Regions from separate parts of the Rhizobium sp. NZLR1b genome, predicted to be linked through region 2. Evidence: riboswitches for the same ligand, from Rfam matches in the RefSeq annotation. Region 2 holds a riboswitch; the other holds the start of a gene.
The links. A riboswitch is a leader RNA that binds a small molecule or an ion and turns the genes downstream of it on or off. The one in region 2 is predicted to bind thiamine pyrophosphate.
Positions count from the first base shown of each region.

Region 1: another riboswitch for thiamine pyrophosphate. It lies ahead of HJB84_RS06280 (Ykof family thiamine-binding protein); the one in region 2 lies ahead of thiM (hydroxyethylthiazole kinase).

Region 1 covers NZ_JABDWC010000003.1:373,156-377,534, reverse strand. The annotation lists gene HJB84_RS06295 (SDR family NAD(P)-dependent oxidoreductase) at 1-224, opposite strand, end outside; gene soxR (redox-sensitive transcriptional activator SoxR) at 337-801, opposite strand; gene HJB84_RS06285 (NADPH-dependent FMN reductase) at 885-1,460, shown strand; TPP riboswitch at 1,623-1,736, shown strand; gene HJB84_RS06280 (Ykof family thiamine-binding protein) at 1,727-2,359, shown strand; gene HJB84_RS06275 (ABC transporter permease) at 2,449-3,255, shown strand; gene HJB84_RS06270 (ABC transporter ATP-binding protein) at 3,252-4,058, shown strand; gene HJB84_RS06265 (ABC transporter substrate-binding protein) at 4,133-4,379, shown strand, end outside.
Region 2 covers NZ_JABDWC010000004.1:376,015-380,393, forward strand. The annotation lists gene HJB84_RS08490 (GNAT family N-acetyltransferase) at 1-104, opposite strand, end outside; gene thiD (bifunctional hydroxymethylpyrimidine kinase/phosphomethylpyrimidine kinase) at 326-1,147, opposite strand; gene thiE (thiamine phosphate synthase) at 1,144-1,779, opposite strand; gene thiM (hydroxyethylthiazole kinase) at 1,776-2,579, opposite strand; TPP riboswitch at 2,629-2,725, opposite strand; gene HJB84_RS08510 (DUF1349 domain-containing protein) at 2,873-3,457, opposite strand; gene HJB84_RS08515 (ABC transporter substrate-binding protein) at 3,672-4,379, shown strand, end outside.

The sequences.
Region 1 (4,379 bases), on a different contig from region 2:
GCCGCCCCACCGATGGCGGAGAAATCGGCGTGCAGCAGCAGCGCCCGTCTTTCCGATTCAGCAGTCAGCAGGAAATCCGGCAGATCCCGTCCCGGCTTGCGCCCGGTATGGACAATCACCTTCGCGCCGCAGTCCAGAAACTGCCGGGCGACTTCAAGGCCGATGCCGCGGCCGGCGCCGGTCACGACGACATTGCGATTTTCGAACAATCTGGGATGAAACACGAAGCCGTCCTCCTCGCGGACAGTGCCGCCGGTTGCGTCACTCGCCCTTAACATATGAGCGCGCACCGACCGAAAGAAAGGCGCGCACTGATCTTTCCGGGGAAAACCAGGACTAGTTTTCGGCCTCCAGAAGCCGCGCACCCGGCCCTTCCTTGCCAAGCCGGTCGCAGGGATTACGCAGCGGACAGCTTTCGATCGACAGGCAGCCGCAACCGATGCAGCCGGTCAATCGGTCGCGCAACAGGCTGAGCCGCCTGATTCGCGCGTCGAGATCATCCTTCCAGCGCGCCGACAGCGTCTGCCAGTCGGCAACGGTCGGCGTTCGTCCCTGCGGCAGGGACTCGAACGCTGACTGGATTTCCGAAAGCGGAATGCCGACACGCTGCGCCACCTTGATGATGCCGAGACGGCGAAGCACATCGCGCCCATAGCGCCGCTGGTTGCCGCGGGAGCGGATGCTCGAGATCAACCCTTTGGTCTCGTAAAAATGCAGCGCCGAGACGGCGAGGCCGCTGCGCTCCGCCACTTCACCGACTGTCAGGAGCCTGCCGAGCGGCGTCGCAGGAATCGTATCCATCGCCTATTGACCTCAATATTAGTTGAGGTTTTATACCTGTTGCTCCTGCAATCGTAAAGTCCAATCGCAACAAGGAGCGACACATGAAAACACCCACCAGGCTGGCGGTCATCTACGGGAGCACGAGGGAAGGCCGCATCTGCGACCGGGTGGTCAAGTGGCTGACGGAGGAGCTCATCCGCTTCCCGCAATTCGATATCGACATCATCGACCCGCTGGATTTTGCGCTGCCGACCACCCGCGAATTGGCACATCCCGAAATCGCCAGGCTCGCCGAGCGGCTCGGCATGGCGGACGCGTTCATCATCGTCACGCCGGAATACAATCACAGCTTCACCGCCTCGCTGAAATTCGTCATCGATTTCTTCTTCGAGCCTTGGCAGGGCAAGCCGGTCGCCTTCGTTTCCTATGGCGGTATTTCCGGCGGCCTGCGCGCGGTAGAGCAGCTGCGCCTCGTCTTTGCCGAACTCCACGCCGTCACGATCCGCGATTCGGTCAGCTTCGCTGCGCCATGGAACCGCTTCGACGCGGAAGGCAGGCTCGACACTCCCGACGACGCGCTGCGCTTGCTCGGCCGAATGATGGCAAGGCTGGAATGGTGGACACGGGCGCTCGCCACCGCCCGTATCGATCGTCCCTATGCCGATATCGCCGCCTGAGACAGAAAGCTCCGGTTCCGTTCCCAGCAGGTACGGAACCTCTGGGAACACCCGGGCAGGACCTCGGTCCGGGTGTTGTCCGTCATATCAGGTTCATTCCGACCACGCGGACGGGTCTGCAATTTTGCGGTTGCGGGAAGAAAACCGCGATGATAGTTTCCGCCGAAATAACAGGGGAGCTCCGTATCGCCGGGGCTGAGATGCGAGGCGCAAGCCTCTGGACCCTTCAAAGCTGATCTGGGTAATGCCAGCGGAGCGAGGTTCAGATGTTCTCAGGCGCACAAGTGTCACTCTATCCGATGTCCGGCAATTTCGTCGGCATCATTCTCGATGCCGTCAAGGCGTTCGACCCCTATCGCGACCGGCTTCGCATCGAGACCGATGATATCTCCACCCTGCTGGTCGGCCCGCCTGATGTCCTCTTCGCGGCCATGCGCGATCTTTTCGTCGTCGCCGCCAAAACCGGCGAGCATTGCGTGCTGTCCGCCGCGGTCTCACGCGGCTGCCCAGGTGAGCCCGACGACGCCATCTGCGGCGTCAAGCCCTCTGCCGGCCGGGCGGAGCCGCTTGCCGACCGGATTACATCAGCCCTTGCCGCCGTTGAAACCATCACGGAGACCGGACAGCCGGCAGCCGCGCAATTCTCGCTCTACGTCATGGGAACCGGCAGCCATATGGACGAGATCTATGGCTGCATCGATTTCTTGAAGCGCTCCGGCACCTTCGACCACGCCAAGAATTTCTGTACCCGGCTGGGGGGAGATGCCGGCGCCGTCTTCGCGACCATTCATGAGGCCTTCTATCGCTTCGGCGACCCGGTGGGACACGTGACGCTCGACATCACGGTCTCCGCCAATACAGCGCCGCGCGTCTTAGCAGACGCGCAAGGGACGCCGTAACACTTTAAATTGCTGCATAATTTTCCCTTAAATCGATTCCGATTTAAGGAATTATGCAGTGCCCGACGAAAGCCTGAAATCGAACGCTGATGACATCGCCACAACCATCGGATTCGCGCCTTGCCGCGCTCCGCGCCGCTCTCTACCGGGGCATACCGGCCTTTCTCGCGGGCTGCGCGTTTTTGGCGGCATGGGAACTCTATGTCGATCTTTCCGGCATCAAACCTTCCATCCTGCCGGCGCCTTCGCGCATTGTCATCCAGGGCTGGCTGAACCGTGAGGCGCTGATATCAAACACCTGGCCGACGCTGGGTGCGACACTCGGCGGTTTCGCGCTGTCGCTTGCCTTCGCCTTCGCCGCTTCGATCCTGATGGATTTCGTGTCTTTCATGCGCCGGGCATTGCTACCGATTTTCATCGCCAGCCAGACGCTGCCGCTGGTGGCGATCGCGCCCCTTGTCGTCCTCTGGTTCGGTTTCGGCCTGTTGCCGAAGATCCTGCTGGTGGCGCTCGTCACCTTCTTTCCGCTGTTGGTCGCCCTGCTGCAGGGCTATCAATCGACCGACCGCGACATCGCCGAATTGCTGAACTCGATGAAGGCGAGCCGCTGGCGGATTTTCCGCCTGGCGCGGCTTCCCTCCGCGCTGCCCTATTTCTTCGCCGGCCTCAGGATCTCGATCACCTATGCCGTCGTCGGCGCGATCTTTGCCGAATATGCCGGCGCCGCCCGCGGCCTCGGCATCTATATCCTCAACGCCAAGAACAATTTCCGCCCCGATCTCGTGCTTGCCGCCGTCGTTATCAGCGCCGCGCTCACACTCTGCCTCTTCGGGCTGACGCTATTGATCCAGCGCCTCGTCATGCCCTGGCAACGATCCCAGGAGTCGCGGCGATGAGCGATACGATGGTCGAACTGCGCAACATCTCGAAGTCCTTCGACGGCATGAAGGTGCTGGGCGATATTTCGCTCACTGTGGCAAACGGCGAGTTCGTTTCGATCGTCGGCCCGTCCGGCTCAGGAAAGTCGACGGTGCTCCGATTGCTGACACAGGCGCTTCGCCCCGATTCCGGCACCGTGCTTTTCAAGGACGCGCCGCTGGAACGGGCGCCGCATTCATTCGCCTTCATGCCGCAGCGCGATGCGCTGATGCCCTGGCGCCGGATCATCGACAATGCGGCACTTGGCCTCGAAGTGCGTGGCATGAGCCGCCGCGCTGCCCGCGCCACTGTGGCGCCACTGTTTGAGCGCTTCGGCCTTGCCGGTTTTGAACACCATTATCCATCCGAACTATCAGGCGGCATGCGCCAGCGCGCCGCCCTGCTGCGCACTGTCGTCCAGACCCAGGACATGCTGCTGCTCGACGAGCCGTTCGGCGCGCTCGACGCGCTGACGCGCACACAGATCCAGGAATGGCTGCAGAGCATGTGGACCGAACACCGCTGGACGGCGCTGCTGATCACCCACGACGTCCGCGAGGCCGTGTTCCTCTCCGACCGGATCTACGTGCTTTCGGCCCGCCCGGCGCGTATCATCCGCGAATTCCACGTTCCCCTGCCCCGTCCGAGAAGCCTTGCCGATCTCGGCTCGCCGGCGGCCCAGGCGATCGAAACCGAAATCCTGCAAACACTGCTTCATCCGCTCGAACAGGATGATTTTAGGCCGGTCGGCTTAAAATCTGAATCCTGTTCTACATTATAGAGTTAGAGCATGATGTCGTGAGAAAACCGCTCACACTTTTCGGCATCATGCTCTAGAGACCTGAGGAGGTCACCATGCTGCTTCTCACCCGTCGCCAGACGATCTTAGCCGCCATCGCCGCAAGCCTTGCCGGCCGCCCGGCCTTCGGCCAGTCAGCGCCCGCAAAGGTGCGCATGGCGCTCGATTGGACACCCAACACCAACCATATCGGCATCTATGTCGCCAAGGCGAGGGGCTTCTATACCGCCGCCGGCCTCGACGTCGAGATCCTTCCCTATGCCGACACCAGCGCCGGAACGCTGGTGTCGAACGGCGTCGCCG
Region 2 (4,379 bases):
AATTCCGGGGGAAGGGCCGGGCGGATGGAAACGCTGACATCGTCGGCTTTCCGCTTCAGATCGGCAAGCTGTGTGGAGTATAAGCTCACAAGCAGGTCTGGCACCCGTCACTCCTCCTGATATTCCTCTATTACGGAATATATCCCCTTTTAATGACATAGATTTGGCGATCTGGCTGGGCTTGTCAACAGGGATTTTTCAGATGGGTCGCAACGCTGCTCGCCGTTACGCTCCTGCTTTCAAAGCAAGGTAGTTGCCGAACGCAAAAACGGCTCGGGGCGCGAGCCCGAGCCGTTTCGATGGAAGCGTGCGTCGATGTGCGCGCTTATCCCTCGACTCTCCAGAGCGCATGAAAATGCTGCACCGGGCCGTGGCCGGAGCCGACGGTGAGGCTTCCTGATGCCGCGACCGCGCCGGCGAGGTAATCCTTGGCGATGGCGACGGCCTCAGACACCGAGGCGCCCTTGGCAAGCTCTGCCGCCAGCGCGCTCGACAGCGTGCAGCCGGTGCCGTGGGTGTTCTTGGTCGGCTCGCGTCTGGCTTCGAACCAGTGCAGGCCGTCGGCTGTGGCAAGCACGTCGGGGCTGTCGTCGCTGTCGAGATGACCGCCCTTGACCAGCACGGCCGCCGGGCCGAGCGCGCGCAGCTGCTCGGCCTGCGCCGCCATGTGAGACCGGTTTGTCGCCACCGGCTGGTGCAGCAGGGCGGCGGCCTCCGGCAGGTTCGGGGTCAGAAGTGTCGCCAGCGGCAGCAGCCGGCTGGTCAGCACGTCGACCGCTTCGGGTGCCAGCAGGGCGGCGCCGCCCTTGGCGATCATGACGGGGTCGATGACGATGGGGATGCTGCGCCGGTCGGCCAGTGCGGCAACAAGCGCGTTGGCGACGGCATCGGCGATGCCGGCATTGGCGATCATGCCGATCTTGACGGCATCGACGCGCACATCGGCAAAGACGGCGTTGATCTGGTCGGCGACGAATTGCGGCGGCACCAGATGCACCCCGGTGACACCTTGAGTGTTCTGCGCCGTCAGCGCGGTCAGTACCGCCATGCCGTAGACGCCGCGAGCGGAAAAGGCCTTGAGATCGGCCTGGATGCCGGCGCCGCCCGAGGGATCGGAGCCGGCGATGGAGAGGACGTTGCGGATCATGCGCGGGCCTTTCGGATTTCTCCGGCGATGCGGCGAGCGGCGGCTTCAGGGTCCGGCGTGCCGCAGATGGCGGAGACGACGGCAAGCCCCTTGGCGCCCGCGTCAAAGACTTCGGCCACATGCTCTGCCTTCAGGCCGCCGATCGCAACCGACGGCACCGGCGAAGCCGCCACCAGCCTTGCCAGGCCCTCAAAGCCGATCGGCTGCTTGTGGTCGGCCTTGGTCGGCGTCGCAAACACCGGGCCGACGCCGGTATAATCGACGAGGCTGGGATCGACGGCAGCGGCGAGCGCCTCGGTCTCGACCGACAGGCCGAGGATCATTCCGGGGCCGATCATCTTGCGCGCTCTCGCCGCATCCATGTCTTCCTGGCCGATATGCAGGCCGTCGGCGCCGATGGCGATAGCCGCCTCGACATCGTCGTTGACGATGAGCAGGGCGCCGGTGCCATCAAGCGCCTGTTTCAACGCGCGTCCGGTCTCGATCATCCCGGTCGTGCCGGCATGTTTGTCGCGCAGTTGCACCATTGTCGCGCCGCCGGCAACGGCAAGGCGGGCGGTCTCGACCATGCCGATCCCGGCGCAGAGATCGGGGTCGAGGACGAGATAGAGCGAAAGATCGAAGGTCTTCATGCGGCCCATATCCTGGCCCTGGCATCGAGCGTTTCGGCGTCAAGCGCGTTCAGCGCATCGAGGAAGCGCCAGGCGAAGGAGCCGGGACCGGCCGCACCGAGTGCTGCCTCTTCGCCGGCGATGGCGAAGGTTGCAAGGGCTGCGACCGTCGCCCCGAACATATCCTCGGGCACTGTGGCGGCAAAGGCGCCGACGAGGCAGGTGAGCGAGCAGCCGAGGGCGGTGACCTGCGGCATCAAGGCCGATCCGCCTGTGATCCGCACCGCCCGCTCCCCATCGGTGACGAAATCGACTGCACCGGTGACGGCGACGACCGCCTGCTGGCGCTCGGCGAGCCATCGCGCCGAACCTTCCGCCTGTTCAACCGGATCGCGGCTGTCGACGCCCTGGCCGCGGCTCTCGCCGCCGGCGAGCGCGATGATCTCGGAGGCATTGCCACGGATGATCGTGGGCTTGAGCGCCAGCAGACCGGCGACCGCATCGCGGCGGAAAGCCGTGGCATAATGGGCGACCGGATCGAGCACCCAGGGTTTGCCGGCTGAGGTCGCTGCCTTCGCCGCCGCCTGCATGCCGTCGATCCATTGCGGCGACAGCGTGCCGATGTTGACCGTCAGCGCATTGGCGATGCCGGCGAATTCGCCGGCTTCCTCTGCGGCATGCACCATGGCGGGCGAGGCGCCGGCGGCCAGCAGAACATTTGCGGCAATGTTCATGGCGACGTAATTGGTGATGCACTGAACGAGCGGCGGCTTTTCGCGCATCGCCTTCAGCATGGCTCCTGGTGTGGTCCTGGTCTGCATGTGGCCCCTTTCAGGCGGGGGCGGGCACGGGGTCATTCGTACGGCAGTGCCGCGACCCCGAGCGACTCCCTCCGCCGGCATTATCCGGTTCAGGTTCGAAGGGTGCTTCTCAGCCCGTCTGTCGACGGGCGCCCCTGTCTCTCATCGCGCTCTTTTTCGCAGAGAATGGGGCGGATGTCATCTCGAAAATGACAGTCCTATTTGTGTGGCATTTACAGCAGGGGCAACGAATAGAACGGCCAACATTCGTGGATCACCCCAGATCGTGTCCGCAGAGAATCTTATAATAGCGTCTAACTCAAATCATGAAGATCCGTCGCAATCGCCAACCCGATCGAGAACTCCGAAAAGCGCACCGTCAACCCGCTGCGCTCCGGCGTGCAGGCCATCGGCCCGACCTCGTAACCGTCGGCGGCCGGGAAGGGCGCTAGCCGCAGCAGCGGCCAGCGGCTCCCGTCGCAAGAGGTCTGGATGCGCAGGGCGCCGTTGGCGAGGGTGACGCGGATGTGGAAATCTTCGAGTCCCTTGAAGGGTTGTGACACCGACCAGTCGGACCTGCCGTCGGTGACGACGGTGCTGAGGAAAGCTTCGCCGTCGGTGAATTCCACGCCTGTTTTTACCCAGCGTTTCCCGTCGAGGCGCACCATCAGGCCAGCCTGGTCGTAGAGGGTGCGGAATTCGCCCTGGATGCGGATCTGGGCGGTGAAGCTCTCTGCCGTGGGAAAGGCGAGGAAATGGCCGCTGTCGCGGGTGAAGCCGTAATGGGTTTCCCGCCAGAAATCGGTTTTTTCATCGGTCGTCAGGGTGAGGGCGGTGTCGTCGGCGTGCCAGCTGGCCGGTTCGTTCAGCCATTTTCCGCCCTTGAAATTGATGTTCATTCTTTTCTCCCGTTCCGCTGAAGCCTGACCATCCGTGTGCTTGGCATAATGCGCAGCCTTCGTGCAGGGCGCAGCCGAAGATTGTGTTTTCTCGCGTTCCGGTATCCCGGCAGAGGCATAATCGGTCACCCACGCTTGACAGGATCAATCCAGCTCTTATTCTGTTACAAAAAGATTGATTACATAATTGTGGAACTTGACCGGGAGCCCTCACATGAAAACACTTGTCGCATTTCTCCTTGGCACCGCGCTTGTCGCCCTGCCCTCGACCCTGCTTGCCCAGGAAAAGGGCGGCGTCATCAATGTCGCGACGATCGGCGAGCCGCCGACGCTTGATCCGATGTCGTCGACGGCCGATCTCGTCGGCATTGTCACCCAGCATATTTTCGAAACGCTCTACACTTTCGACAAGAGCTGGAACGTCACGCCGCTGCTGGCCGAAAGCCTGCCTGAGATCAGCGCCGATGGCAAAACTTATACGATCAAGCTCAGGACCGGCATCAAGTTCCACGACAATAGCGACATGACCTCGGACGATGTGGTCGCCTCGCTGACCCGCTGGATGAAGATCGCCTCGCGCGGCAAGCAGGTGTCGGGCTTCATCGACAAGATCACTGCTGTCGATCCTTCGACCGTCACAATCACGCTGAAGCAGCCCTATGCGCCGCTGACTTCGCTGCTTGCCTTCAATAATTCGGCGGCGATCATCATTCCCTCGGAAAAACAGGACGAGCCGATGAAGGAGTTCATCGGCACCGGTCCCTATATGCTGAAGGAGCGCAAGGCCGACCAGTATATCCAGCTCGTCCGCTTCGATGGCTACAAGTCCCGTGACGGCGACAGCAATGGCTATGGCGGCGCCCGCCATCAATATCTCGATGAAATCCGCTTCGTGCCGGTGCCCGATCCGAACACCCGTGTC